DNA from 2 places in the Nonomuraea bangladeshensis genome. Region 2 is predicted to be linked to the other one. Evidence: riboswitches for the same ligand, from Rfam matches in the RefSeq annotation. Region 2 holds a riboswitch; the other holds the start of a gene.
What was found. A riboswitch is a leader RNA that binds a small molecule or an ion and turns the genes downstream of it on or off. The one in region 2 is predicted to bind glycine.

Region 1 (14,629 bases), on a different contig from region 2:
CTGGGGCGGTGAGGAGACCCCGGATGGTGGCCGGGGAGCAATCGGGGCCTTCCGGGTGTTACGTTGAAATGAAGTAGCCAGTCAGCAGAAGCGACGAACCAAGAGCTGTGCCGGGTCACCGGTCAGGAATACGGAGCAGCCCGTGTTGCAGATGGAGGTCGTGGGCGTAAGAGTCGAAATGCCCACAAATCAACCGATCGTCTTGCTCAAGGAGGCACACGGGGAGCGGTTCCTTCCTATCTGGATCGGGATGACCGAGGCGACGGCCATCGCCCTCGCCCAGGCGGAGGAGCCTCCGCCGCGGCCGCTCACCCACGACCTGTTCCGCGACGTGCTGAGCGCGCTGGGCGTCGGCCTGCGCGCGGTCAACATCGTCGCGCTGCGCGACGGCATCTTCTTCGCCGACCTGGTGTTCTCCAACGGCGTCGAGGTGAGCGCGCGCCCGTCCGACTCCATCGCGCTCGCCCTGCGCACCGGAGCGCGCATCTTCGCCAGTGAGGAGGTGGTCCAGGAGGCCGGCGTGGTCATCCCGGACGACCAGGAGGACGAGGTGGAGAAGTTCAGGGAGTTCCTTGACACGATCACTCCCGAGGACTTCGGCAGGGCGGGGTAGGTATTTCGGTGCATTTACGCTTCACGACGCGCCGAGCCGGATCGTTGACTGAGCATGGTGACGGTCCTACGGTGCAAGTGAAACCCGCGGTCGCCCTATATGAACCCCCAGATCGGGCCGCGGGATGAGAGAAAGCCGGAGGTCCGCGTGGCGGTCAGCAGCGGCGAGGGAAAGACGGCCGGCCAGGAAGATCCGGTGCGGCGCGAGGACGCGCGGCAGCGTGCCGGGGAGCAGGGGCTGCTCTTCGACGAGCGTCCGGCGGCACTGCCGGACGACATCGGTTACCGCGGGCCCACCGCCTGCGCGGCGGCCGGCATCACCTACAGGCAGCTCGACTACTGGGCGCGCACGGGCCTGGTGGAGCCGACCATCCGCGCCGCGCACGGCTCGGGCTCCCAGCGGCTCTACAGCTTCCGCGACATCCTGGTGCTCAAGGTCGTCAAGCGGCTCCTCGACACCGGGGTGTCGCTGCAGCAGATCCGCACGGCCGTGCAGCACCTGCGCAACCGCGGGGTCGCCGACCTCGCGCAGATCACGCTCATGAGCGACGGCGTCAGCGTCTACGAGTGCACCTCGGCCGACGAGGTGATAGACCTCCTCCAGGGCGGCCAGGGCGTGTTCGGCATCGCGCTCGGCCGGGTCTGGCGTGAGGTCGAGGGAAGCCTCGCGGAGCTGCCGGGGGAACGCGCGGCGGTCGAGGACAACGTCCCGGCCGACCACCCCGCTGACGAGCTCGCCCAGCGCCGCCGTGCCCGACGGCTAGGGTAGTAATTCGCCCGTAACGTCCGGAGTAGTACCCTAGGACGGGTAAGGCTGACGACCCCGTGCGGGAGAGTCCCCGGCACCGCCTGGTCCCGGGGCGCCGAAGGAGCAACCCTCCCCGGAATCTCTCAGGCAACCGGTACCGCTCGGGTGAGGCAACTCTGGAAAGCAGGCACGCCCGCCAGGCGCGCCTCACCGACGGTGCAAGCCTCCTCGCGAGGCGAAGCTCTCAGGTCGCGGTGACGCCCGCGCTGACAGAGGGGGAGATCCGGCATCCGCCCGCGCCCCGGCGCCGGTCTCCATAAGCCTCGGGAGGCACCGTCCATGACCGCCCTGTCAGAGTCCCTGCCGGCGTCCCCGCCGCCGTCCGCGCCGACGTCCCTGTCCGAGCCGCCGTTCGCCGGCCGCCACATCGGCCCGTCCGAGGCCGACCAGCAGCGCATGCTGGAGGCCGTCGGCTTCGAGTCCGTCGCCGACCTGGTGGCCGTGGCGGTCCCCGAGGCCATCCGGGCCAAGGACCGGCTCACGCTGCCCGCCGCCGTCAGTGAGAGCGAGGCGATCGCCGAGCTGCGCGCCCTGGCCGGCCGCAACCGGGTGCTCACCTCCATGATCGGCCTCGGTTACCACGACACGATCACGCCCGCGGTCATCCGCCGCAACCTGCTGGAGAACCCGGGCTGGTACACCGCGTACACGCCGTACCAGCCGGAGATCTCGCAGGGGCGGCTGGAGGCGCTGCTCAACTTCCAGACGGTCGTCTCCGACCTGACCGGCCTGCCCGTCGCCGGCGCGTCCCTGCTGGACGAGGCCACCGCCGCCGCCGAGGCCATGACCCTCGCCCGGCGCGCCGGCCGCTCCAAGAGCCACGTGTTCGTGGTCGACGCCGACGCCCTGCCGCAGACCAAGCGGGTGCTCGCCACCCGCGCCGAGCCGCTCGGCATCGAGCTCGTCGAGCACCCGCTCGACGGCGGTGAGCTGCCCGAGTGCTTCGGCGTGCTCGTCCAGTACCCGGGCGCCTCCGGGCGGCTGCGCGACTTCCGCGCCGTGGCCGACGCCGCGCACGAGGCCGGGGCGCTCGTCGTGGCCGCCGCCGACCTGCTCGCGCTCACCCTCGTGGCCGCGCCGGGCGAGCTCGGCGCCGACATCGCGATCGGCTCCTCCCAGCGTTTCGGCGTGCCGCTCGGCTTCGGCGGGCCGCACGCCGCCTACATGTCCGTCCGCGAGGGCCTGCAGCGCCAGCTCCCCGGCCGCCTGGTCGGCGTGTCCGTGGACGCCGACGGCGACCCCGCCTACCGGCTCGCCCTGCAGACCCGCGAGCAGCACATCCGCCGCGAGAAGGCCACCAGCAACATCTGCACCGCGCAGGTGCTGCTGGCCGTCATCGCCGGCATGTACGCCGTCTACCACGGCCCCGAGGGCCTGCGCCGCATCGCGCTGCGCGCCCACCGGCACGCCGCCGCGCTCGCCGAGAGCCTGCGCGCGGGCGGGCTGGAGGTCGTGCACGAGGCGTTCTTCGACACCGTGCTCGTCCGGGTGCCCGGCCGGGCCTCCGAGGTGGTCGCCGCGGCCGCCGAGCGCGGCGTCAACCTGTGGCGGGCCGACGACGACCACGTCTCGGTCGCCTGCGACGAGAAGACCGGCACGGCCGAGCTGCGCGCCGTGCAGGCCGCGTTCGGCGTGCCCGAGCGGGACGCCGGCGTCGAGGCCACCGCCGACGCGCTGCCCGCCGAGCTGCTGCGCGAGTCCGGCTACCTCACCCACCCGGTCTTCCACAGCCACCGCTCCGAGACCGCGATGCTGCGCTACCTGCGCCGGCTCCAGGACAAGGACATCGCGCTCGACCGGTCGATGATCCCGCTCGGCTCCTGCACGATGAAGCTCAACGCCAGCACCGAGATGGAGCCCATCACCTGGCCGGAGTTCGCGGGCGTGCACCCGTACGCGCCGGTCGAGCAGGCCGAGGGCTACCTGGAGCTGATCGGAACGCTGGAGCGCTGGCTCGCCGAGGTCACCGGCTACGACGCGGTGTCCCTGCAGCCCAACGCCGGCTCGCAGGGCGAGTTCGCCGGGCTGCTGGCCATCCGCGCCTACCACCGGGACAAGGGCCAGGAAGGCCGCGACGTCTGCCTCATCCCGTCCTCGGCGCACGGCACCAACGCCGCCAGCGCCGTCATGGCCGGCATGCGGGTCGTGGTCGTCGCCTGCGACGCCGACGGCAACGTGGACCTCGCCGACCTCGACGCCAAGATCGCCAAGCACCGCGACGCGCTCGCCGCGATCATGGTCACCTACCCGTCCACCCACGGGGTGTACGAGGAGAGCATCACCGAGGTCTGCGCCAAGGTGCACGAGGCCGGCGGCCAGGTCTACGTGGACGGCGCCAACCTCAACGCCCTGGTCGGGCTGGCCAAGCCGGGCGAGTTCGGGGCCGACGTGTCCCACCTCAACCTGCACAAGACCTTCTGCATCCCGCACGGCGGCGGCGGCCCCGGCGTCGGCCCCGTCGCGGTCCGCGGCCACCTGGCCGCCTACCTGCCCGGCCACCCGCTGAAGGACGGCTCCCTGGTCGGGCCGGTCTCGGCCGCCCCGCACGGCTCGGCGGGCATCCTGCCGATCTCGTGGGCCTACATCAGGATGATGGGCGCCGACGGCCTCACCGCCGCCACCGAGCAGGCCATCCTGTCGGCCAACTACCTGGCCAGGCGGCTGGCGCCGCACTACCCGGTGCTCTACACCGGGCGCGGCGGGCTGGTCGCGCACGAGTGCATCGTCGACCTGCGGCAGATCACCAAGGAGACCGGCGTCACCGTGGACGACGTGGCCAAGCGCCTCATCGACTACGGCTTCCACGCGCCGACCATGTCGTTCCCGGTGGCCGGGACGCTCATGATCGAGCCCACCGAGAGCGAGGACCTCGGCGAGCTCGACCGGTTCGCCGACGCCATGATCGCCATCCGCGAGGAGATCGCCAAGGTGGCGTCGGGGGCGTACGACCCGGCCGACAACCCGCTGCGCAACGCCCCGCACACGGCCGAGTCGGTCACCGCCGACGAGTGGCCGCACCCCTACAGCCGCAGCGAGGCCGCCTACCCGGTGGCGTCGCTGCGCGAGAACAAGTACTGGGTGCCGGTGCGCCGCATCGACCAGGCCTACGGCGACCGCAACCTGGTCTGCTCGTGCCCTCCGCTGGAGGCGTACGAGGACTGAGCCGATCGCGGGGCGGGGAACCAGTCCGGCATCGTCAAGTGAGCAGACATGATCGCCGGAAGTGGTTAGGCTTCGGTGCGACCCAGGCCAAGCGGCGCCGTAAGGAGCTCTCTTGACGTCATCGGAGCTGGAGACCCCGCCCCTCGACACCGCCCGCAGGCTCGCCGAGGGCGGCGACCTCGACGGCGCGGCGGCGATCCTGCGCCGGCTCGTCGCCGACCCCGACGAGCCCGACCGCGCGCAGGCCGCCGTCGGGCTCGCCGTGGTGCTGGAGGAGCGCGGCGACGTCGAGGCGGCCCGCGCGGCCGCCCGCACCGCGCTGGCCACCAACCACCCCGAGTACGCCGCCCAGGCCGCCTGCCACCTGGCGCAGGGCTTCGAACGCGAGGGGCGCACCGAGCAGGCCAGAGCCGCCTGGCAGGCCGTGCTGGGCGTCGGCGCCCCCGCCTACCTGCCGCACGCCCACCTGGCGCTGGCCCGCCTGGCCGAGACCCTGGGCGAGGCCGAGAAGGAGCTGCGCGAGGCCACGTCGTCGGGCGCGGCGGCCGGCGACGAGCAGGTGGCGGCGCTGGCCGCGCGGGAGCTCGCCGACCTGCTGCTGGAGCACGGCGAGCCGGGGGCGGCCGCCGACGTGCTCATCGAGGCCCTGGGCATCGCCCCCGAGTCCGAGGTGCCGGGGCTGCGGGTGCGGCTCGGCATCGCGCACCTGGAGCTGGCCTGCGCCGAGTTCGCCGAGGCCGTGGAGAGCGGGGCCGACGTCCCGACCAGCGCCCTGGCCATCGAGCTGCTGGCCCGTACGCTGCCGCTGCGCGGGCGGACCGAGGACGCCGACCAGGTGTGGTCGTACGGGCTGGGGCACGCCGACGAGGCGCTGGCCACCGAGGTGCGCCTGCGCTATGAGCGCGGGTCCTGACCGGGGGTCAGCTGCGGCGCATGATGGCCGAGGCGGCGGCCACGTTGATGACGACGATGGCGATCCAGGCGATGGCGAGCCCCAGCAGGCCCGCCTGGCCGGCCGCGATCGCGGTCAGCGGGACGCCGATGCCGAGCGAGCCCAGCACGATCGGGGTCATCGCCGAGCCCGGGCTCTTCTTGGGGCGGGGGCCGTACGCGGCCGGGTCGGCTCCCTGCGCGGCCAGCTCGGCCCGCACCCGGCCGGCGATCGTCGCGTCGAGGCGGTCCGCGAAGGACTCCACGAGCGCCTTCTCGTAGTCGGGGCCGAGGTCGCGGCGGGCGTCGAGCGTGGCCTGGAGGTCCTCACGGAGGGAACGTTCGTGGTACATGAGGACATCATGGTCCACGGGCGGCACGCCGTCATCAGCCCTGAGAGCCATCGCCGGCTCGTCCGAAGGTACGGTTCTGCCATGGAGATCACGACCCCGCGCGGGCCCGCGCGGGTGGACCTGGAGGAGCCGGCCGACCCGCGGCTGCTGCTCGTCCTCACCCACGGCTCGGCCGGGGGAGTGGACGCCCCCGACCTGCTGGCCGTGCGCGACGCCGCGCTCGCGGCGGGGTTCGGGGTGGCCAGGGTCACGCAGGCGTTCCGGCTGGCGGGGGCGCGGGCGCCCGGCTCGCCGGCCCGTCAGGACGAGGCGTGGGAGGCCGTGCTGACGGAGCTGCGGGCGCACCGGCCCGGCCTGCCCCTCGTGCAGGGCGGGCGGAGCAACGGGGCGCGGGTGGCCTGCCGTACGGCGGCGGCGGTGGGCGCGGCGGCGGTCGTGGCGCTGGCCTTCCCCCTGCACCCGCCGGGCCGGCCCGGCACGTCCAGGGCCGGGGAGCTGCGCGGGGCGGGGGTGGACGTGCTGGTCGTCAACGGCGACCGCGATCCGTTCGGCGTCCCCGACGCCGCGGACGCGGCGCGGCTGGTGGTGCTGCCCGGCGAGGGGCACGACCTCAAACGGGATCCCGCCCGGGTCGGCGGGATCGTGGCGGAGTGGCTGGGCCACTACGCGCTGACGCGGGAGCCCTCGTAGCCGGAGGGCTCAGACCCCCACCGGGCGGTGCGGCTCGATCGTGGCGCCGCTCGGCAGGAGCTCCCCGGTGTCCTCGAACAGGACCACGCCGTTGCAGAGCAGGCTCCACCCCTGCTCGGGATGGCAGGCGAGGGTGCGTGCCGCCTCGCGGTCGGGCGCCTCTGCATCCGGACAGGCCGGGACGTGCGGGCACATCGGCGTGCCTCCGATATCTCGTGGAATGCTCCCGTTGTGAGGGGCGGGAGCGGCTCGGGTTGTTCTCTTGGCAAGGGTGCGATGCCGTCACCGTGACGTGTGACCTTCGACACAGGGTGCCTTATGCAGGATAACGGGCCAAGCACGACACGCGCATCACGTTTGCAAACCCTTGAGAAGAGCGTCGAGTCCGCGCTCGAAGTCCGCATCGGCCCGTTCGTCCCGCCGTATCCATTCGTCGACCTCCGGGTCGGCCCAGCCGGACCGCTGGACCTCGACGGCCACGCTGCCGTACACGAACGCGCGCAGCGCCCGCACCGCGTCGGGGGCGTCGCCGAGGCCGCCGTCGGCCAGTTGCTCGGTCTGCTCGCGCAGGGCGATGAGCGTGGTGCCCTTGGGCGGCTTGGTGAGCGCCAGCGCCAGCACGCCGGGGTGCTCGCGCAGCAGCTCCCGCTCGGCCCGGCACCACGCCTTGGCCGTCTCCTGCCAGGTGGCGCGCTGCTCGACGTGGACGGTGGTCACGTGCTCGGCGAGGGCGTCCATCAGCGCCTCCTTGCCCCGGGGCAGGTGGTGGTAGATGGCCATGGCCTCGACCTGGAGGGCGTCGCCGAGGCGGCGCATGGTGAGCCGGCGCAGGCCCTGGCTGTCGGCGATGTGCAGCGCGGCCTCGATGATCCGCTCGCGGGAGAGGGGGATCGGTGGTCTCTTGGCGGGCATGAAGATCATCTTACTATGTAAAGGGCCCGGCGGCGGGGTGATTTCCGCACGTGTCGCGGGGAGGCGTACTCTTGGGGCTGGCATGACTTACCGGCTGGTGAAGGGGCAGGGTCCATGGCGTTTTTCCGTCCGCGGGTGAGCCGGGAGGCCGAGGTTCGCTACCACGCGGACCGCGAGATCTCCAGGAGCTATCCCGAGCTGCTGGAGCGGGCCAGGCAGGCCGAGAGCACGCTGCGGGAGCTGCGGGCCGCGGCGGCCGACGAGGTCGAGCTGCTGGCCGCGGGCCGGGCGTTCGACCAGGCGCTGACCGAGGCGTTGCGGGCCGCCGAGGCGGGCCAGCGGGCCACCTTCGGGGTCAAGTCCTACGACGACCGCATCGCGCGCCGCAAGGCCAAGGCGACGCCGCGCGGGCGCGAGTGGACGGCCGAGGTCGACCGGCTGCGCACCCTGCGCGAGGAGAACCGCCTGTGGGGCATCCCGCGCGTCCCGCGCCCGGTCCCCGCGACCGCCTAGCGGCTCCGCGCCGCGCGACCGTGTAGCGGTTCCGCGCCCCGCGTGTAGCGGTTCCGCGCCCCGCGTGTAGCGGTTCCGCGCCGCGCGCCTGGCAGTTTCGCGCCGTGACACGCGAAAAGCCCCGGCGCGCCTCCTGGTGAGGCGCGCCGGGGCTTTCGGCGTTCTCAGGCGGGGATCAGCTCGCCCAGTCGAGCAGCGGGCGGGTGTTGCTCGGGTGCCGCAGCTTGGACAGCGACTCCTTCTCCAGCTGGCGGATCCGCTCCCGGGTCAGGCCCAGGTGCTTGCCGATCTCGTCCAGGGTGTGGGGCTTGCCGTCCACCAGGCCGAAGCGCAGCGCCATGATCTTCGACTCGCGCGGCGAGAGGTTGTCGAGCACGCCGCGCAGCTGGTCGCCCAGCAGCTGGCGGTCGACGATCTCCGACGCCTCCGGCGAGTCGACGTCCTCGATGAGGTCGCCGATCGTGGTCTCGCCGTCCTCGCCGATCGTCGCGTTGAGCGAGATCGGCTGGCGGCTGGTGCGCAGCAGCTCCTCGATCTGGTCGGGGGTCTTGTCCAGCTCGACGGCCAGCTCCTCCGGCGTGGGCTCGCGGCCGAGGCGCTGGTGCATGTCCCGCTCCACCCGCGACAGCTTGGAGAGCATCTCCAGCACGTGGACGGGCAGCCGGATCGTACGGGCCGAGTCGGCGAAGCCGCGCTGGATGGCCTGCCGGATCCACCACATCGCGTACGTCGAGAACTTGAAGCCCTTGGTGTAGTCGAACTTCTCCACGGCCCGGATGAGGCCGAGGTTGCCCTCCTGCACCACGTCCAGCAGCGACATGCCGCGGTCGGTGTACTTCTTGGCCACCGACACGACCAGCCGGAGGTTGGCCTCCAGCATGTGGTCCTTGGCGCGGCGGCCGTCCTCGACCACCAGGTGCAGGTCGTCACGGACGTCCGGCGGCAGGTCGGGGTGGGTCTCCAGCTTGTACTCGGCGTACAGGCCGGCCTCGATCCGCCTGGCCAGCTCGACCTCCTGGGCGGCGGTCAGCAGCGTGCGGCGGCCGATGGACTTCAGATAGGTGTGCACCGAGTCGCCCATGACCGACTGGGCGTCGTCCAGGTCGGCCTGCTCGTGCTCCAGCTCGGCCTCGTCCAGCACGAGGTCGTCGGGGACGTCCTCCTCGTGCTCCGGCTTGCCGTCGACGGGGGTCACGTTCTTGCCGGCGCCGTTCTGCGCGGTGGTTTTTGCCTTGGCCGCCTTGCGGCCGGTAGCCTTTGTGCGCGAGGGCGAGGACTTCTTCGGAGCGTCTTCCTCGGCGGATGCGGACTCGACGGTCGTGGTCTTGCGGGTCTTTCTGGGGGCGGTCTTGCTGAGCGACGGCTCGTTCTCGGCGGCCAGGCTGACGCCGGCCTCGGAGAGCTCGCGCAGGATCGTGCGGCCCTCGGAAGGGCTGACGCCGGCTTCGGCGAACGCGTCACGCAGCTCCGCCAGAGAAAGGTGACCCTGGTAACGTCCTCGTTCGATCAGTTGGTCGAGAGTCGCGTGCGGGGTCGCCACGGCGGTTCTGGGCATGAGGACACCTCCTCCGTACGGAGTAAGAAGCGATCAGGCAGGTTGTGGCGGGGCGGCTTCGCTGTCCGCACGGCGCACCAGTATCAATAACGCCAATTTCCGCCATTTGTTCCCGAGGGGACGAACTACCGAAAAAGCGGCAGATTACACCGGGAACGCCGTACCGTCACTCCGTGATGTGGAAGACGCCACCCTCGGTGACCACCGGCATGGGCATGGGCTCGGCGCCCTCCATGCGGTCGTCGCTCCAGTACTCGAAGACCTCGTCGGGGTCGGGGTTGACCTCCTCGGAGACGACCACGCCGTCGTCGGCGCCGCCGGAGGACTCGGGGGCCGGCCCCTCCACCACCGCTCTCGTCTCCTCTGCCGCCTGGTCGAGCCTGCCCGCCGAGGCGGCCGCCGCGATGGAGATCCCCCCGGCGACGATGACGCCGACGACGGCCGCGGATGCCCACATCTTGCGGGTCTGGTCCATGAAGGCTCCCTCCTTCTCCCCACTATGACGCAGCGGCACTTCGTCAGGTTCCTGCCTTCAGGCTGACCAGGTCGGTCTTGCCGTTCGGCAGCAGGGGCAGGGCGGCGACGAGGCGCAGCTCGCGGGGGGCGGCGTAGGAGGGCAGCCTATCGTGGGAGTACGCCCGCAATTGCTCAAGCATGAGGGGTGTGTCGGGATCGGCGGGCACGACGACGGCGGTGACCCGTTCGCCCCATTCGGGATCGGGGACGCCGATCACGGCCACGTCGGCGATCCCCGGATGCTCGCCCAGGACGGCCGCCACCGCGCCGGCCACCACCTTCTCGCCGCCGGTGTTGATCACGTCGTCGGCCCGGCCCAGCACCCGCAGCCGCCCGCCGGACAGCTCGCCGAGGTCGGAGGTGACGAACCAGTCGCCGTCGAAGGGCTCGGGGCCGCCGAAGCGGTAGCCGGAGAACAGCACGGGGCCGGCGATCCTGATCAGCCCGTCCGCGCCGATTTTGAGATCTACGTTGTAAAGGGGCAGGCCGTCGTACACGCAGCCGCCGCTGGTCTCGCTGCTGCCGTACGAGGTCACGACCCGGGCGCCGAGGTCCCGGGCCTGCTCCAGCAGGCCGGGGCGGGGCGCGGCGCCGCCCAGCAGGATCGTGCGGAACACCGACAGATCGGCCCCCAGCTCGACCAGCCGGTGCAGCTGCGTCGGCACCAGCGAGACGTGCTGGGCCCCCGACTCCAGCACCGCGCGCGGGTCGAAGCGCGGCTGGATGATCGGCTCGGTGCCCGACAGCAGCGCGCGGACCAGCACCTGCAGCCCGGAGACGTGCGAGACCGGCAGGCAGCACAGCCAGCGCTCGCCCTTGGACGCCTCCAGGCGGCGCAGCGAGGCGGCCGCCGAGGCGCGCAGCGCGGTGGCCGACAGCATGACGCCCTTGGGCGCGCCGGTGCTGCCGCTGGTGGCGATCACGACGGCGACGTCCTCGGGGACGCCCTCGCCGCCGTCGAGCCGTACGCCGTCCGCGTGCGTGGGGCGCAGCGAGGCGATCGCGGCGGCGGAGGAGTCATCGGGCGGCAGCGGCAGGACGGCGGGGCCGCCGCCGTCGAGCGCCGCGCGGATCGCCGAGAAGAGGGCAGGCCCGGGAGGCTGCACAATGGCATGCAGCGGGCGGTCCGGATGCGACGGGTTCCTCCACATGCTCGTAAGGTTAATGGCGACAGGTCGGACAAAGGCGCAAGCGGGGGAGGGTCGTGGCGCGTTCTCCCGAGGCCCCGGTGGTCTTCAGGATCCCGATGCGGACGCGGTTCCGGGGGCAGACCGTCAGGGAAGGCGTGCTGCTGCGCGGCCCGGCCGGGTGGGGCGAGTTCTCCCCGTTCCCCGAGTACGGCCCGCGCGAGTGCGCCCGCTGGCTCGCCTGCGCCCGCGAGGCCGCCTTCGAGGGCTGGCCGGCGCCGGTGCGCGAGCGCGTCCCCGTCAACGCCACGGTCCCGGCCGTCGATCCCGAGGAGGCGCACGCGATCGTGCGGCGCTCCGGGTGCGGCACGGCCAAGGTCAAGGTCGCCGAGCGCGGCCAGAGCTTCGACGACGACGTGGCCAGGGTGGAGGCCGTGCGCGACGCGCTCGGGCCGTCGGGCCGGCTGCGGGTGGACGTCAACGGCGCGTGGAGCGTCGACGAGGCCGTCTCCCGGCTGAGGCGCCTGGACAAGTACGACCTGGAGTACGCCGAGCAGCCGTGCGCCACGCTGGAGGAGCTGGCCGCCGTCCGGCGGGCCTGCGACGTGCCGATCGCCGCCGACGAGTCGATCCGCCGCGCCGAGGACCCGCTGCGGGTGCGCGCGGCCGAGGCGGCCGACGTGGCGGTGGTCAAGGTGCAGCCGCTCGGCGGCGTGCGCGAGGCGCTGCGCGTGGTGGAGGCGTGCGGGCTGCCCGCCGTGGTCTCCAGCGCGGTGGAGACGTCCGTGGGGCTCGCGGCGGGGCTGGCGCTGGCGGCCGCGCTGCCGTCGCTGCCGTACGCGTGCGGGCTCGGCACGATGGCGCTGCTCGACGGCGACGTGGTGGACGACTCGCTGGTGCCCGTGGACGGCGAGCTGACCGTCCGCCGTCCCGAGGTGAATTTTCAGCTTTTGTCGGCTTTTGAGATTGATTCTCCCCAGTGGCTTCGCCGGATGCAGGAGGCGTCACGTTGAACCCCGCTACCGCACTGGCCACGGTGCTCGTCGACGAGCTGGTGCGCTGCGGCCTGACCGACGTGGTGCTCGCCCCCGGCTCGCGCTCGGCCCCGCTGGCGCTGGCGCTGCACGCCGAGTCGCGGGTGCGGCTGCACGTGCGCATCGACGAGCGCTCGGCGTCGTACCTGGCGCTGGGGCTGGCCAAGCGGAGCGAGCGGCCGGTGGCGCTGATCTGCTCCTCCGGCACCGCCACCGCCAACTTCCACCCGGCCGTGATCGAGGCGGCCGAGTCCGGCGTGCCGCTGCTCGTGCTCACCGCCGACCGGCCGCCCGAACTGCGCGGCACCGGCGCCAACCAGACCATCGACCAGCTCAAGATGTACGGCTCCGCGACGCGCTGGTTCGCCGAGGTCGGCGTCCCCGAGGACCGCCCCGGCCAGGTCGCCTACTGGCGCTCGCTCGCCTGCCGCGCCTACCAGCGCGCCACCGGCCCGTCCGACCCCGGCCCCGTCCACCTCAACCTGGCCTTCCGCGAGCCGCTGATCCCCGACGGCGACACCACCTGGTGCGAGCCGCTGGACGGCGGCGCGAACGGCCCCTGGGTACGCGCCCGCGTCGCGCCCCCGCCGATCGCCCTGCACATCCCGCCCACCCGGCGCGGCGTGCTCGTCGTCGGCGACGGCGCCGCCAACGTGCGCCGCTACGTCGCCGCGGCCGGCATGGCGGGCTGGCCCGTGCTGTCGGAGCCCAACGGCGGCGCCCGCTACGGCGACCACGCCGTCTCCACCTACCACCACCTGCTGAGCACGCCCGAGTTCGCCGACAACCACCGGCCCGACGTGGTCGTCACGCTCGGCCGCCCCGGGCTGTCCCGGCCGCTGCTGTCGTGGCTGCGGCGGGCCGGCGAGCACATCGTGGTCGCCCCCGATCTCGGCCGCTGGCCCGACCCGACCCGCTCGGCCACCCAGGTCGCCCAGGCCGTGGAGATCCCGGTCGCGGCCGGCGACGACAGCTGGCTGCACGCCTGGCGGCACGCCGACCGGGCCGCCAGGACGGCCGTCGACGACGTGCTCGACGCCTCGGGCCTCAGCGAGCCGCGCCTGGCCAGGGACCTCGTGGACGCGCTGCCCAACGGGGCGCTGCTGTTCTGCGGCTCCTCGATGCCGATCCGCGACCTCGACCAGGCGATGCGGCCGCGGCGCGGCATCCGGCTCATGGCCAACCGGGGCGCGTCCGGCATCGACGGGCTGGTCTCCACGGCGATGGGGGCGGCGCTGGCGCACAACGGGCCGTCGTACGCGCTGCTCGGCGACCTGACGTTCCTGCACGACCAGAACGGGCTGATCCTCGGGCCCCGCGAGCCGCGGCCCGACGTGTGCTTCGTGGTGGTCAACAACGACGGGGGCGGGATCTTCTCGCTGCTGCCGCAGGCCGCGGTGCGCGACCCGTTCGAACGGGTCTTCGGCACGCCGCACGGCGTGGACCTCGGCTATGTCGCGGCGGCCACCGGGACGCCGTACACGCTGGTGCCTGACCTGTCCGACCTGCCCAAGGCCATGCGCGGCGAGGGGCCGCGGATCGTCGAGGTGCGCACCGACCGCGAGGAGAACGTGCGCGTGCACGCCCGCCTGCGCGAGGCCACGCAGGCGGCGATCCGCGCCGCCCTGGCCGCCTGACCCGCCGTACGTGGGGGGGTCTCAGCGGTCCAGCACGGTGAGCAGCCGGTTGAGCGGGCTGTCCAGGCCCCAGCGGTCGGCCAGCGCCACCAGCGCCTCCGGGTCGCGTGGCTTGGCCGGCACGGCGAGGTCGGCGTCGGGGAGCGGCGCGTCGTGCGCGACCTTGACGACCGCGGGCGCGGCCCGCAGGTAGTCGCGGGCGGCGGCCAGCTTGGCGCGGCTGCCCGCGGGGAACCCCTCGGAGCCGCCCGCGTCGAGGGCCTCCAGCAGCGCGGGCAGCGAGCCGAAACGGGTGATGAGGGCGGCGGCCGTCTTGTCGCCGACACCCGGAACGCCGGGCAGGCCGTCACTGGGGTCGCCGCGCAGGGTGGCGAAGTCGGCGTAGGAGCGGCCGGGCACGCCGTACTTCCCGGTCACGAACGCCTCGTCCACGATCTGCAGGTTGCGGATGCCGCGCGCGGTGTAGAGCACCCGCACCGGACGGGCGTCGTCCACGAGCTGGAACAGGTCGCGGTCGCCGGTCACGATGTCCACCGCGCCCCGCCCGGCCCGGTGGGTGAGCGTGCCGATGACGTCGTCGGCCTCGTAGCCGGGCGACTCCAGGCGGGCGATGCCGACCGCGTCCAGCACCTCGTTGATGACGGCGATCTGCGGCACCAGCGTCTCCGGCACCTCCTCGGCGTCGCCCTCGGCGACCCGGTGCGCCTTGTACGTCGGGATCGCCGCCACCCGGAACGCCGGCCGCCAGTCCGCGTCCATCGTCGCCACGAGCTCGGCGGG
Region 2 (14,629 bases):
CCATCATCAGCGCGGAGATCGACAGGCCGGTGTTGGAGCAGTGCTTGAGCAGCTCCTCGCCCGTGGTGAACGGGTAGGGCAGCACGGTGTCGTCGGGCTTGATGCGGTCGGCGCCGGTGGCGTTCTCGTCCACGACGAAGCCGCCGCCGACCGAGAAGTAGACCTTCTCCCGCACGGTTCCGCCGTCCGCGTCGTAGGCGGTGAAGCGCATGCCGTTGGGGTGCTCGGGGAGGGAGATCTTGCGTTCGAAGACGAGATCCTCGCCCACGACGAACGGGATCTCGCGGCGGCCGTAGAGATGGACGGTGCCGGAGGCGCGCATGGCGGTCAGGCGCTCGTCGACGGTGTCGACGTCCACCAGCTCCGGCTTCTCCCCGGACAGGCCCAGCAGGACGGCCTTGTCGCTGCCGTGGCCCTTGCCGGTCAGGCCGAGCGAGCCGTACAGGATGGCCTCGACGCGGGCCACCCGCTCCAGCAGGCCGTCCTCGTGCAGGCCCCGGGCGAACTTGTGCGCGGCCGCCATCGGGCCGCCCGTGTGCGAGCTGGAGGGCCCGATGCCGATCTTGAAGAGGTCGAAGACGCTGATCGCCATTGATGTGCGCCCTTCATGGGACGGAAGCCGGGGCCCGGGCGGGGCCCCGGCGGGGAAATCAGGACTCGCCGGAGGTGAGGGCGGTGTACTCCTCGGCAGAAAGCAGGTCCTCGGGCTCGCCCTCGATGCGCACCCGGAACATCCACCCTTCCCCGTAGGGGTCGCTGTTCACCAGGGCCGGGGTGTCGGCCACGTTCTGGTTGACCTCGACCACCTCGCCGCCCACGGGCGAGTAGATCTCGCTGACGGACTTGGTGGACTCCACCTCGCCGATCGAGTCGCCGGCCGCGACGCTCGCGCCGACCTCGGGGAGCTGCACGTAGACGACCTCACCCAGGGCCTCGACGGCGAAATCGGTGATGCCCACGGTGACGGTCAGGCCGTCGTCCAGCCCGGCCACCCACTCGTGTTCCTTGGTGTAGCTCAGCTCGTCAGGGATGTTGCTCACTTCTTCCTCCTGTAAAAGGGCAGCTCTACGAGGTCCACGGGTTCTTGGCTGCCCCGGATGTCCACTGCCAGGCCTTCACTCGCGCCGGTGTCGACGTAGGCCATCGCGATGGGCTTGCCCAGGGTGTGGGAAGGCGCGCCGCTGGTGACCTCGCCGACGACGGCGCCGTCCTGCGTCACCGGGTAGCCGTGCCGCGGCACCCGGCGGCCCCGCGCGACCAGGCCGACGAGGCGGCGTCCCGGCTGGTCGTCCTTGACCGCCTCCAGCGCCGCTCGTCCGACGAAATCGCCGGGCTTGTCGAATTTCACCACTCTGCCCAGTCCCGCGTCGAACGGGGTCAGCTCCGCGCCGAGCTCGTTGCCGTACAGCGGCATGCCGGCCTCCAGCCGGAGCGTGTCGCGGGCGGACAGGCCCGCGGGCGCGAGCCCGTACGGCTCCCCGGCGGCGGTGAGCGCGTTCCAGAGCGGCACGGCGTCCTGGTTGGCGACGAAGAGCTCGAAGCCGTCCTCGCCGGTGTAGCCGGTGCGGGCGATCAGCGCCTCGCGGCCGTCGACCAGGCCGGGCAGGCCGGCGTAGTACTTGAGCCCGGCGAGGTCGGCGTCGGTCAGCGTGGCCAGGATCTCCTGCGCGCGGGGGCCCTGGACGGCGATGAGCGCGTAGCGGTCGGAGCGGTCCTCGACCGCCGCGTCGTACGCCTTGGCCCGCTCCTGGAGCTCCTGGGCGACCTTCTGGTAGTTCGAGGCGTTGGCGACGACCATGAACTCCTCGTCACCGAGCCGGTAGACGATGAGGTCGTCGAGCACCCCGCCCCGCTCGTCGACGATCATGGTGTACCTGGCCCGGCCGGTGGCGAGCGCGGACAGGTGGCCGACCAGCGCGTAGTCCAGCGCCTCGGCGGCCTGCGGGCCGGTCACGAAGATCTCGCCCATGTGGGAGAGGTCGAACAGCCCGGCCGCCTCGCGCACGGCCTTGTGCTCGGCGGACTCGCTGCCGTACCGGAGGGGCATGAGCCAGCCGGCGAAGTCGGTGAGGGTGGCGCCCAGGCTCTCGTGGACGTCGCGTAGCGGTGTCGGTCGGGACATGTGTCGCACCTCAGGACAGGAGTGGATGCCAGCATCCTCCCCCTCTGTCATCGATGCCTGAGAGCTTCGCCCGATTTTTGCCGGACTTTCACCTTCGGCGAGGCCAAGAGCCTGCTTTCCAGAGGCCACCTCGTCCGTGCGGTCCTTTGCCTTGAGAGGTTCGCGGGGAGGGCTTGCTCCTTCAGGGACCCTGACCGGCTGTCAGAGTGCTCTCCCGCACGGTTTCGACGGTGATGTCCGCCAGCCTAGTGGGGGTACGGGGCATTTGTCGCCTACGGGTCTCAGCAGGCCGCGACCAGCGCCTCGAACAGCGCGCCGTCCTCGGCCTCCTCCGGATGCCACTGCACGGCCATCGCGAACGCCGCCCCCTCCAGCTCCACCGCCTCGACCGTGCCGTCCTCGGCGGTCGCGGTCACGGTCAGGCCGGGGGCGAGCCGGTCCACGGCCTGGTGGTGGTAGTGCGGGACCGTCACCGGCTCCGTGCCGAGCGCCTTGGCCAGGCGGCTGCCGGGCACCGGCGTCACCGGCAGATGGCCGAACACGCCCGGCCCCGGCGCGTGCCCCGTGTGCCCCGCCACGTCCGGCAGGTGCTGGTGGAGGGTGCCGCCGAGAGCCACGTTGAGCACCTGAAGGCCACGGCAGACCCCCAGGTACGGCAGCCCGGCGTCCAGCGCCCCCGCCAGCAGCGCGAACTCCGCCTCGTCGCGGAAAGCGCGGACGTAGCCGGTGCGCTCGTGCGGCCGGGCGCCGTACCTGGCCGGGTCGATGTCGCCGCCGCCGGCCAGGACGAGCCCGTCGAGACCGCGCAGCGCCCCGGCGGGCTCGCCGGCCGGCGGCAGCACGACGGGCTGGCCGCCGGCCCGCACGACCTGCTCGACGTACAGGTACGGCAGCAGCGCCACGGTCACGTCCGTCCAGACCGTGAACGTGGCGGGCTCCACGTAGGAGGTGATCCCGATCAACGGGCGACGCACGACGGACCCCCTAGAGCGGCGTCACGTAGGCGCCGCTGATGCCGCCGTCCACCAGGAACTGGCTGGCCGTGATGAAGGAGGAGTCGTCACTGGCCAGGAAGGCGACGGCCGCCGCGATCTCCGACGCCTCGGCGAAGCGCCCGAGCGGCACGTGCACCAGCCGCCGCTGCGCCCGCTCCGGGTCCTTGGCGAACAGCTCCTGGAGCAGCGGCGTGTTCACCGGTCCGGGGCAGAGCGCGTTGACCCTGATGCCCTCGCGGGCGAACTGCACGCCGAGCTCCCGCGACATCGCCAGCACCCCGCCCTTGGAGGCGGTGTAGGAGATCTGCGAGGTCGCCGAGCCCATCACGGCCACGAACGACGCGGTGTTGATGATCGAGCCCTTGCCCTGCCGCCGCATGTACGGGATCGCGTGCTTGCAGCACAGGTAGACGCTGGTGAGGTTGACCTCCTGGACCCGGCGCCAGGCGTCGAGCCCGGTCTCCAGGATGGAGTCGTCGTCGGGCGGCGAGATGCCGGCGTTGTTGAAGGCGACGTCCACACTGCCGTAGGTCTCGTGCGCCGTGGCGAACACCCGCTCGACGTCGTCCTCGCGGGTCACGTCCGCCTCGACGAACAGGCCGCCGACCTCGTCCGCGGCCTTGACGCCCGCCGCCGCGTCGATGTCCACGCAGACGACCCGCGCCCCCTCCTCGGCGAACCTGCGGGCCGTGGCGAGCCCGATGCCGCTGCCCGCGCCGGTGATGACCGCGACCCGATCCTGCAACCGCTGCACTTGCTCACTCCCAGGAGATGAAGACGTTCTTGGTCTCGGTGAACGCCGCGAGGGCGTCCGGGCCGAGCTCCCGGCCGAGGCCGGACTGCTTGAAACCGCCGAACGGGGTCCAGTAGCGGACCGACGAGTTCGAGTTGACCGACAGCGCGCCCGACTCGACCGCGCGCGCCACGCGCAGCGCCCGCCCGACGTCGCGGGTCCAGATCGAGCCGCTCAGCCCGTACGGCGTGTCGTTGGCGACGCGGATCGCGTCGGCCTCGTCCGTGAAGCGGGCCACCGACACGACGGGACCGAAGATCTCCTCGGTGAACGCGGGATCGGTCACCTCGGGCGTCAGCACGGTGGCGGGGAACCAGTAGCCCTTGCCCGCCGGGCACTCGCCCTGGAGCCAGGGGTCGGAGACGAACCCGCGGACCCGTTCCCGGTGCTCGGCGCTGATCAGCGGGCCCATCTCGGTGGCCTCGTCGAGCGGGTCGCCGACCCGGACGGCGCGTACGGCGGGGGCGAGCAGCGCCATGAACTCGTCGTACACCTCGGCCTGCACCAGCAGCCGGGAGCGGGCGCAGCAGTCCTGGCCGGCGTTGTCGAACACCGCGTACGGCGCCGCCGCGGCCGCTTTGGCGAGGTCGGCGTCGGCGAAGACGATGTTCGCCGACTTGCCGCCCAGCTCCAGCGTCACCCGCTTGACCTGGGCCGCCGCCTTGGCCGCGATCTCCTTGCCGACCTCGGTCGAGCCGGTGAACACGATCTTGGCGACGTGCGGGTGCTCCACCAGCCGGGCCCCCGCGACCTCCCCTGCCCCAGGCAGCACCTGGAGCACCCCCTCGGGGAGGCCCGCCGCCAGGGCCAGCTCGGCCAGCCGCAGCGCGGTCAGCGGGGTCTGCTCCGCGGGCTTGACGACGACGGTGTTGCCCGCGGCCAGCGCGGGGGCCACGCCCCACGACAGGATGAGCATGGGGAAGTTCCACGGCACAATCACGCCCACCACGCCCAGCGGCTCCTGGAAGGTGACGTCCACGCCGCCGGGCACCGGGATCTGCTTGCCGTGGTTGCGCTCGGGCGCGGCGGCGTAGAAGTGCAGCACGTCGCGGACCGCGCCGGCCTCCCAGCGGGCGTTGCCGATGGTGTGCCCGGCGTTGTCCACCTCCAGCCTGGCCAGTTCCTCGGCGTGCTCGCCCACCAGGTCGGCGAAGCGCCGCAGCAGCCGCGCCCGGTCGCCGGGTGCCACCGCGCGCCAGGACGGGTACGCCTTCCTGGCACGCTCCACGGCCCGGTCGACCTCGGCCGCGTCGGCGAACTCGACGTCGGTGATGACGTCCTCCGTCGCCGGATTGACGATCTTCATGCTCACATCCGTTCGAAACCGCGGAACAGCTCCCAGTCGGTCACCGCCGCGTCGTAGGCGGCCAGCTCCACCCGCGCGTTGTTCGCGTAGTGCCCGACCACGTCCTCGCCGAACGCCTCACGCGCCGGCTTCGACCCCTCGAACAGGGCCAGCGCGTCGCGCAGCGTCGCCGGCACGGTGTCGGCGCCGGAGTCGTAGGCGTTGCCCGCGTACGGGTCCTCCAGCGCCAGCTCGCCGTCGATGCCGTGCAGCCCGGCCGCGACCAGCGCGGCGACCGCGAGGTACGGGTTGACGTCGCCGCCCGGCACCCGGTTCTCGATGCGCAGCGAGAGCCCGTGGCCGACCAGGCGCAGCGCGCACGTCCGGTTGTCCAGGCCCCACTTGACGGCCGTCGGCGCGAAGCTGCCGGGGACGAAGCGCTTGTAGGAGTTGACGTTGGGGGCGAGCAGGAGGGTCAGCTCGCGCAGGCAGGCGAGCTGGCCGGCGATGAAGCGGGCGCCGAGCCGCGACAGGCCGTGCGGCCCCTCGCCGGCCATCACCGGCTCGCCGCTCGTGGAGCGGAGCGAGATGTGGATGTGGCAGGAGTTGCCCTCGCGCTGGTTCGGCTTGGCCATGAAGGTGATCGCCCGGCCCTCCTGGGCGGCGATCTCCTTGGCGCCGTTCTTGTAGATCGCGTGGTTGTCGCAGGTCCTGAGCGCCTCGTCGTAGCGGAAGGCGATCTCGTGCTGGCCCAGGTTGCACTCGCCCTTGGCGGACTCGACGTACATGCCGGCGCCCTCCATGTCGCGCCTGATGCGGCGCAGCAGGGGCTCGACGCGGGCGGTGCCGAGGAGCGAGTAGTCCACGTTGTAGAGGTTGGCGGGGGTGAGATCGCGGTAGGCGCGTTTCCAGGCGTCCTCGTAGGAGTGGTCGTAGACGACGAACTCCAGCTCGGTCCCGACGTAGGCGACCAGGTCCCGCTCGGCCAGGCGGGCGAGCTGGCGGCGCAGGATCTGGCGGGGCGAGGCGGTCACGTCGCCGCCGTCCTCCCAGGCCAGGTCCGCCATCAGCATCGCGGTCCCCTCCTGCCAGGGCACCCGGCGCAGGGTCGCGAGATCCGGCTTCATGACGAAGTCGCCGTAGCCCCGGTCCCAGGACGACATGGCGTAGCCGGAGACCGTGTTCATGTCGACGTCCACGGCGAGCAGGTAGTTGCAGCCCTCGGAGCCGTGGTGCAGCACCTCGTCCAGGAAGTAACGCGCCGAGAGCCGCTTGCCCTGCAACCTGCCCTGCATGTCGGCGATGGCGAGGAGCACCGTGTCGATCCGGCCCGCGCTCACCTCGTCGCGCAGCTCGTCCACGCTCAGGAAGCCTTCGTGCACGTTCAGGTCGCTCCGATCTGGCCTGAGGCGCTTTCCCGTTGATTGGGCTAGTCTCAGACCATTGATGTGCATGGTGGATCGTCTGTCAAGACCCGAGGACATGTTGGACGAGTCGGCGCGACTGATGACGGTGCTGCGCCCGGTCCGGGCCGGCAACGCCTTCGAGGAGACCGTGGAACGGCTGCTCCAGGCCATCAAGCTGGGCGTGGTGCCGCCGGGCGGCAAGCTGCCCCCGGAGCGCGAGCTCGCCGTGCGGCTCGGCATCAGCCGGGTCACCCTGCGTGAGGCGATCCGCGCCCTGTCCGACGCCGGCTACCTCGACGTGCGCAGGGGCCGCTACGGCGGCGCGTTCGTCACCTACGAGCCGCCCGCCCCCGACGCCCGCGAGCTGCGCCAGGCCGTCGCCGAGATGGGCCACGACGACCTCGCCGACGCCCTGACCTTCCGCCTGGCCGTCGAGTGCGGCGCCGCCCAGGTGCTGGCCGGCATGGAGCTCGCCGGCGAGCGGCGCGCCCTGCTCCTGCGTCGGCTCGCCGAGCTCAACGAGGCGTCACTGGAGGACTACCGCCGCCTCGACACGGCCTTCCACCTGTCCATCGCCGAGCTGACCGGCTCTGCGCTGCTCGCCACGGCCTGCGCCGACGCCCGCTCCCGGGTCAGCGACCTGCTCAACGCCATCCCGATGCTCCAGGTCAACCTGGACCACGCCGCCGTCCAGCACCGGGCCATCGTGGACGCCATCCTCGCGGGCGACCCCGAAGCGGCCCGCCGCGCCATGACCGAGCACCTGGAGGGCACGGCCGCGTTGCTGCGGGCGTTCCTGGCATGACGGAAGACGCGTCACGGTAGGGGCGATCGCCTCGTACCATCGTTTTAAGGTTATGGGGGATTGGTTTCAGCACACCATCGTCGCCACGGGACGGCTCTCGCTGTTCTGTTTCTTCGTCATGCTCATCGTGGCGTTCATCGCGACCCGCATCAACGTCCGGCTGATCAGGGCCAAGGTCGGCTGGTTCCGTGACGTCAACGTGGGCGAGATGCACATCCACCACGTCGTCTTCGGCGTCGTGCTGATGCTCGTCGGCGGCGTCACGCAGATCGTCCTCGCGCCCACCTCGCAGGTCGGGCACGCGGTGGCGGCGGGCGTCTTCGGGGTCGGCTCGGCGCTGGTCCTGGACGAGTTCGCGCTGATCCTGCACCTGCACGACGTGTACTGGGAGGAGGAGGGGCGGACCTCGGTGGACGCGGTCTTCATCGCGGTCGCCGTCACCGGCCTGCTGCTCATCGGCCTCCGGCCGCTCACCTGGGACTACGGGACGCCTCTCGTCAATCCGGCCGTGCTCATCGTGGGCAACCTGGTGCTGGCCGTGATCACCCTGCTCAAGGGGAAGATCTGGACCGGCATGGCCGGGCTGTTCGTGCCGCCCATGCTGCTGGTGGGCGCGATCCGGCTGGCCCGGCCGGGGTCGCCGTGGGCGCGCTGGGTCTTCGCCCGGCGCTCGCCGCGCAAGATGGCGCGGGCCCTGCGCAGGGAGGAGAAGTGGCGGCGGCCGGCGATCCGGGCCAAGATCGCCTTCCAGGAGTTCCTGTCCGGGCGGCACGACCTGCCGTCCACGCGACGCGCACGCCGGCGCACGTGAACGCGGACGAGATCGGGCTCGCGGTGCGGGCGCTGCACGAGCGCGGCCACGCGGGCGACCTCGTCGAGGTCGCCGCCGCACGCCCCCTCTGCTCCTTCCGAGAGCTGGAAAGCCTCGGCAGGCGGCACCTCGAATCCTTCTCCGTGCACGAGCTGGCCGACCGGCTGGAGTTCGCCGAGCTCATCGCCGACGAGGAGTTCGAGGCGTACGGGCTGGACGAGGAGGGCGTGCGGGCGGTCCGGCGCTTCGCCAGGGAGTGGCTGGAGGACATCAGGCTGCGCCGGGCCGACGACGGCGACGTGGACTACGACGCCGAGGACGTCCCCGGCGTCGACTGATCCACCGGGGTGAGCAGGGGCCGCTTGGCGGTGCGGCCGTCGCCCGAGGAACGGCCGCGCAGGCGCCGGCCGATCCACGGCCCCGCGAACGCGCCCAGCCAGCGGGCCTGCTCCGCCGCCGTCCGCCAGGCCGGCACCGCCGGCAGGAGCGGGAACGGGTCCATCCACGTGCCGTCGCTGCCCGGCAGCTCCAGGGCGTGGGCCACGGAGGCGGCGATGCGGGCGTGCCCCTCCGGGCTGGCGTGCAGCCGGTCGGGGCTCCACATCCGGGCGTCCTCGACGAACCGCATCCCGAAGGTGTCCACCAGCGTCACCCCGTGCCGGGCGGCGGCGTCCCTGATCCGCGCGTTCAGCGCGAGGACGCGCGGCAGCAGCGGACGGGCCAGCGGCATGATCGCGCCGATGTCGGGGAAGGTCACGCTGACCACCCGGGCCCCGGCGGCGGTCAGGGCCGCGAACATCTCCTCCAGCGCCTGCGCCACCCGCGCGGGGTCGAAGCCCGGCCGGATGATGTCGTTCATGCCGGCCATGACCGTGGCCAGGTCGGGCCGCAGCGCGAGGGCGGCCGGCAACTGCTCGTCGCGGATCTGGCCGGCCAGCCTGCCCCGGACGGCGAGGTTGGCGTAGCGCAGCTCCGGGTTCGCGCCGGCCAGGATCTCGGCCAGGCGGTCGGCCCAGCCGCGGTGGCCGCGCAGGTCGTCGCCGTCGCCGAGCCCCTCGGTCTGGCTGTCGCCGAGGGCGACGTAACGGGCGTACATCAGGGCTGCTCCTTCCTGACGCGGGCGGCGCGCTCCTCCAGCGCGCGGGCGGTGTCGAGAGACCAGTCGCGGATCTCCCGCTCCAGCCTGCAGCCCGCCAGGCACGAGAGGTAGGGCCCGACGCGCTCGCCCTCGCGCAGGAACGTCTCCTCGTCCAGGTCGCCGCGGAAGTGCAGCAGCGTGCGCTCGAACAGGGCCAGCTTGGCGGCGGCCGCCGCGGCCCGCTCGCGGAGCTGGGCGATGACGGGGGCGGGGTCGAGGGCGTCCACGGCGTGCACCCGCACCACCAGGTCGTCGCGGAGCAGCAGCGGCTTGGGCGGGGCGGCGGCGAAGGCGGCCAGCTCGTCGAGGCCGGCGCCGGTGACGCTGAACACCCGCTTGTTGGGGCGGCCCCGCTGGACGACCTCGCGGCCCGCCACCAGGCCGTCGGCCTCCAGCTTGGCCAGCTCGGCGTAGAGCTGCTGGGGGGAGGCGTACCAGAAGTCGGCGACGCCGACGTCGAAGATCTTGGTGAGCTGGTAGCCGCTGTGCTCGCCGCTGAGGAGGGCGGCGAGGACGGCATGGCGGAGGGCCATCGTCACTCATGCCCATGAGTAGTCATGGGCATGACTATAGGCAGGGCGGGCGCGTGACGCTAGGGCAGGGCGGGGACGGCGGGCGGGTCGTTGGTCCAGCCGACCTTCACCAGGGTCTCGGTGTGCTCCTTGCCCGGGACCTGCTTGCCGTCGTTCAGTGCCTTCTGCTCCCGCGACAGCAGCAGCATCGTGCCGGTGTCCACGATCAGCCTGGTCCTGGCCGAGGACTTGGTCTTCTTGTCCGCCCTGTCGATCAGGACCACGGCGCCGGATCTGCCCAGCGTGTCCTTCGCGAGGCCGTCCGCGCGGACGCCCGGCATCGTCAGCAGCGCCTGGTAGGCGGCGGCGCGGACCTCCTTCGTGACGGGAAGGGAGTGCAGGAGGTACGGCAGGGTCCCCGCGACCCAGCCGTCGAGGGCGTAGTCCGGCACGCGGCTGGCCTGGCCCGCCCTTCTGAGCCAGTCCTTCAGAACTGCCGGGTCCGCGGGCAGGCGCTGGACCTCGTCGTACGTCAGGTGCTGCCCCCCGAGGAAGAAGTAGTTCTGATCCCGTACGGGGCCCGTGCTGCCCTTGGCGGGCGCGGCGGACAGCTTCACGGTCTTGCCGTCGATCGACTCGCTCCACTTGGACGGGGAGCCGTCACGCTGCCACGCCTTCCTGTCCGCCGCGCTCTTCGGCAGCGCCCCGAGCTCCCGGTACCCGTACCACGTTTTGCCGTCGGGCGCCTGCCAGGTCTCCGAGACCCGCCGCTGGACCAGCGCGTAGGAATCCGATTTGGAGCCGAACCGCCAAGGGTGGGTGAGCGTCATCAGCGACCTGGAGTGCCAGTAGGCGCCCTCGGGCGGAGCCGCCGCGGCCGCCCCCGGCGCGCCCAGGAGGGCGGTGGCGCCCATGGCCAGGCCGACGCCCAGGGAGACCAGCGGCCGGATCGGCGCGGTCGCGAGCTTCATAGGGATCCTCCGTGAATTCGACGTGATGATCTCCAATACGCCTGGGACCGCCAGAACGTTGCCCGCGAGACTTTCTTCGCCGGCGGGCAACGCCGGGGACGGCCGGGGCGTATTAGGAGGCGTGAAATCGGACAGACAGCCATGAGCGGCGCGGAGCGCGACTTCAGCGCCTTCGTGGCCGCGCGTGCCACAAGTCTGCTGCGGGTCGCCTATCTCGCCTGCGGCGACGAGACAGAGGCCGAGGACCTGCTGCAGACGGCGCTGGAACGCACGTACAGGAGCTGGGACCGGGTGCGCTACGACAACCCCGAGCCCTACGTACGCCGCGTCATTGTCAACGCGGCCATCAGCCGCGCCCGCCGCCGGGCGATCCTCAGCATCATCCCGACGCACCGGCCGCCGGAGCGACCGGCCCGCGTCACCGACGTCGACCTGCGCCACGTGCTCATGGAGGCGCTGCGCGCCCTGCCGCCCCGGCAGCGCGCGGTGGTCGTCCTGCGGTACTGGGAGGACCTCAGCGAGGCGGAGACCGCCGAGGTGCTCGGGTGCTCGGTCGGCACCGTCAAGAGCCAGGCGTCGAAGGCCATGGCCAAGCTCCGTTCGGCGCTCGGCCGCGAAGCAGCGGAAGGAGTGATCAGGAATGCCCGCGCTTGAGGAGGAGCTCCGCCAGATCATGGCGGACGAGACCGCGAGACTGCACGCCGCGCCCGACCTGGCGGAGCGGGTCATGCGCGCCGCCGGCGGCAGGCGGACGAGGATCAGGGGCGTGGCGCTGGCCGCGACGGCCGCCGTCATCGCCGCCGCGCCCATCGGGTACGTGACCTTGGGTTCGACGGCCACGAGCGGCGAGCCCCCGGCGGTGGTGGAGCCCACGACCGCCACGACGCTGGAGCCGCCCGCCATCGACGACACCCCGCCGATCCCCTCCGACCCGCCGGAGCTCGGCGACCTGGGGGACGGGAAGGCGTTCAGGCACGTCAAGGTGGGATATCTGCCCGACGGGCTGAGATGGTCGCACTGGTCGGTGGACTTCGGCGACAGCTATTCGACTTCGTACAACTTCGACGGCGACAAGAACGGCTTCTACTGCGTCCAGATCTACATGTACGAGGACGCCGCCGTCCAGGAGCTCGACGAGCGGATCCAGCGGCTCCGCGACGAGGGCGACGGCGAGGAGGTGACCATCGGCGACCGCACCGGCTACCTCGTCGTCCAGGAGGTGGGCGAGGACGGCATGAAGGGCACCCCCACGCTCTTCCTCAGGATGGGCGACCGGCAGCGCGCCGAGATCATGTTCAGTCCCTCGTACGTCAAGGAGTTCTCCGGCGCCGAGGCCGTCGACGCCGAGCTGAGGAGGATCGCGGAAGGGCTCACCTCGACCCTGTGACCCGCTCAGAGCGCGACGGCCGAGCGGAGCGCGAGGCCCGCGCCGAGCAGCACGACCATCGCGGCGGTGCCCAGCGGGGCCAGGCCGGACACGCGGGCGGCCAGGCGTCCCGAGGCGGCCCGGCGTTCCAGGCGGTCCACCAGCTTGACCAGCAGGAGGCCGGTGACGGTGAGGGTGGCGGCCATGCCGACGCCGTACGCCGTCACCAGCGCGACGCCGAACCAGGTGCGGCCGAGGGCGATCGCGCCGAGCAGCACGATCAGCGCCGACGGGCTCGGCACCAGGCCGCCCGCCACCCCGAGCCCCACGAGCCCGGCCCGCCGCCCATGACCGTGCCCGTGCCCGTGTCCGTGTCCGTGCCCGTGTCCATGTCCGTGATCGTGTCCGTGCCCGTGCCCAGTGCGGGGGCGGCGGGCGTTCAGGAGGAGGCGGACACCGATGACGGCGATCAGCGCGCCGCCGGCCACTCCCAGCCAGGACAGCACCGTCTCCCCGGCGAGGGTGGTGAAGGCCGTCAGCGCCAGCCCCACCACCAGCACCCCGGCCGTGTGCGTGGCCGTCACGGTGGCCCCCACCACGACCGCGTCGCGCGGCCGGCCACGGCGTCCCGCCAGGTACGCCGCCATCACCGTCTTCCCGTGCCCGGGGATCAGCGCGTGCCCGGCCCCCAGCACCACGGCCAGCCCGACGGCGAGCAGCCCGAGCGGGAGCGTCAGCGCGTCCGAGCCGATCAGGCCGGTGAACGTCCGGTCCAGGGCGGCGAACGCCTCCCCGACGGGCCCGCCGGTCGCGAGGCCGCCGGGCGCGGTGCCGCTCCCGCCCGTGGCGGGCCCGCCCGCCGAGGCCGTGAACGTGGCCGTCCGCTGGTCGAGCGGGCCGGACAGCAGGTCCTCCGGGTAGGCGCGCAGCTCGTCGCTGACGCTCGCGGCCGGCACCGTGGAGCCGCTCAGCCGTACGCCGTCGCCCGCCGCGCTGATCTCCCGCCAGCCGATCCTGTCCTGCTCGAAGGCGTCGGTGAACTCCACCGGGCCCGAGGCCCGGACGGCGGCCGTGAGGCGGCAGGTCAGGCGGCTGGTCCGCAGCCCGCCCAGGCCGGGCGCGTACGCGAACCCGGCCTCCGACACCCGCCACGGCACCGCCGTCCCCGCCACGACCAGGCGTTGCGCGGCGGCCAGCGCGGCGCAGCGGCGGCCCGCGTAGCCGGCGTCCACGGCGGGACCGGCCTGCAGGGTCGGCAGCTCGGCCAGGTCGACGACGGCGAGGTTGCCGATCCCGCCGGGCGTGACCACCAGCCCGTTGTAGTGGTTGACGGTGAAGTTGCCCAGCGGGTGCGCCGCGGCCGGCCCCGCGAACAGCGCCGGCAGCAGCAGGCCCGCCAGCGCGGACAGCAGGACGAAGCGGATCACCCTGGAGCGGATCGCCTTCATGAGAGCCTCGCGAGGGACGGCAGGGACGGGTCGAAGCCGGGGTCCACGCGCGCGGGCCGGCCGAGGGCGCGCTCGATGCGGGCCCGGTGATAGCGGATGAGCGGGTTGTTCCAGCCGGTCGCGGTGGCCCGCTCCGCGTACTTCAGCGCCTCCTTCGGCTCACCGGCCCGGAACAGCGCCCAGGCGAGGGCGTCGGCGGCGACGAGGTTGGGGTGGCGGGCGTACTCGGCCCGCGCGTACCGGACGGCCCGCTCCGGGTCGCGGTGGTCGGCCTCGAACTCGGCCGCCGTCAGGTCGTCGCCCACCCCGGCCGCCGCGAGCAGCCGCCGCTGGGCGTCGAGCAGCGTCCAGTCCGGCCGCAGCCCGGCCTTGAGCTGGACCTCGCCCTGCTCGACCAGGTACTGGGGGAGCGGCAGGCGGGTGACGACCCGCTGGTAGAGGTCGAGCGCCTGGCGGAGGTCGCCGCCGAGCGCGCTCGCCCTGGCCTGGCCGGCGAGCGCCGGGGTGAAGGAGGGGTCGGCCTGGAGGGCGCGGGCGTACCAGCTCCTGGCGGTGGCGAGGTCGCCCGTGTGGAGGGCCAGCTCGCCCAGGTAGTGGCGGACGTAGGCGAGGTCGGCGGGCAGCCAGGCGTCCTCGTGCGCGTACTCCAGGTAGCGGCGGGCGCCCTCCTGGTCGCCGCGCAGCTCGGCCGCGTACGACGCGCGGGCGAACGCCGCCACCCCCGGCTGCAGCTCCAGCATCCGGTCCACGGCCCGCGCGGCCCCCTTCAGGTCGCCGAGCTGGGTGCGGGCGTCGGCCAGCACGCCGTGGGCCGCCGCGCTGTACGGGTTCGCCGCGACCGCCTTCCCCGCCAGCCGCGCCGCCTCGGCGAACTCGTGCCGGCCCGCGGCGAGGGCGGCGCGCGCGGTGAGCACGGCGTCGTCGTCGGGGGCCAGCCCGGTCGCGGTGCGGGCGGCGCCCTCCGCCTTGACGTAGTA

Region 1: another riboswitch for glycine. It lies ahead of gcvP (aminomethyl-transferring glycine dehydrogenase); the one in region 2 lies ahead of gcvT (glycine cleavage system aminomethyltransferase GcvT).

What each region holds. Positions count from the first base shown of each region.
Region 1 is NZ_BAAAMV010000002.1:672,385-687,013, forward strand. It holds gene ftsR (transcriptional regulator FtsR) at 1-12, shown strand, start outside; gene ABD292_RS07235 (bifunctional nuclease family protein) at 143-613, shown strand; gene ABD292_RS07240 (MerR family transcriptional regulator) at 761-1,381, shown strand; glycine riboswitch at 1,431-1,530, shown strand; gene gcvP (aminomethyl-transferring glycine dehydrogenase) at 1,700-4,582, shown strand; gene ABD292_RS07250 (tetratricopeptide repeat protein) at 4,695-5,495, shown strand; gene ABD292_RS07255 (hypothetical protein) at 5,503-5,865, opposite strand; gene ABD292_RS07260 (alpha/beta hydrolase family protein) at 5,947-6,555, shown strand; gene ABD292_RS07265 (DUF5999 family protein) at 6,565-6,750, opposite strand; gene ABD292_RS07270 (TetR/AcrR family transcriptional regulator C-terminal domain-containing protein) at 6,907-7,467, opposite strand; gene ABD292_RS07275 (hypothetical protein) at 7,582-7,980, shown strand; gene ABD292_RS07280 (RNA polymerase sigma factor) at 8,156-9,535, opposite strand; gene ABD292_RS07285 (hypothetical protein) at 9,702-10,010, opposite strand; gene ABD292_RS07290 (AMP-binding protein) at 10,054-11,202, opposite strand; gene ABD292_RS07295 (o-succinylbenzoate synthase) at 11,298-12,191, shown strand; gene menD (2-succinyl-5-enolpyruvyl-6-hydroxy-3-cyclohexene-1-carboxylic-acid synthase) at 12,188-13,849, shown strand; gene ABD292_RS07305 (5'-3' exonuclease) at 13,871-14,629, opposite strand, start outside.
Region 2 is NZ_BAAAMV010000006.1:82,114-96,742, reverse strand. It holds gene ABD292_RS19965 (L-serine ammonia-lyase) at 1-592, opposite strand, end outside; gene gcvH (glycine cleavage system protein GcvH) at 651-1,040, opposite strand; gene gcvT (glycine cleavage system aminomethyltransferase GcvT) at 1,037-2,122, opposite strand; glycine riboswitch at 2,157-2,251, opposite strand; glycine riboswitch at 2,252-2,349, opposite strand; gene ABD292_RS19950 (gamma-glutamyl-gamma-aminobutyrate hydrolase family protein) at 2,404-3,096, opposite strand; gene ABD292_RS19945 (3-oxoacyl-ACP reductase) at 3,107-3,871, opposite strand; gene ABD292_RS19940 (aldehyde dehydrogenase family protein) at 3,876-5,216, opposite strand; gene ABD292_RS19935 (glutamine synthetase family protein) at 5,219-6,577, opposite strand; gene ABD292_RS19930 (FadR/GntR family transcriptional regulator) at 6,648-7,406, shown strand; gene ABD292_RS19925 (hypothetical protein) at 7,459-8,217, shown strand; gene ABD292_RS19920 (hypothetical protein) at 8,214-8,555, shown strand; gene ABD292_RS19915 (SGNH/GDSL hydrolase family protein) at 8,522-9,313, opposite strand; gene ABD292_RS19910 (PadR family transcriptional regulator) at 9,313-9,888, opposite strand; gene ABD292_RS19905 (hypothetical protein) at 9,948-10,838, opposite strand; gene ABD292_RS19900 (SigE family RNA polymerase sigma factor) at 10,980-11,492, shown strand; gene ABD292_RS19895 (hypothetical protein) at 11,479-12,225, shown strand; gene ABD292_RS19890 (nickel/cobalt transporter) at 12,231-13,652, opposite strand; gene ABD292_RS19885 (tetratricopeptide repeat protein) at 13,649-14,629, opposite strand, start outside.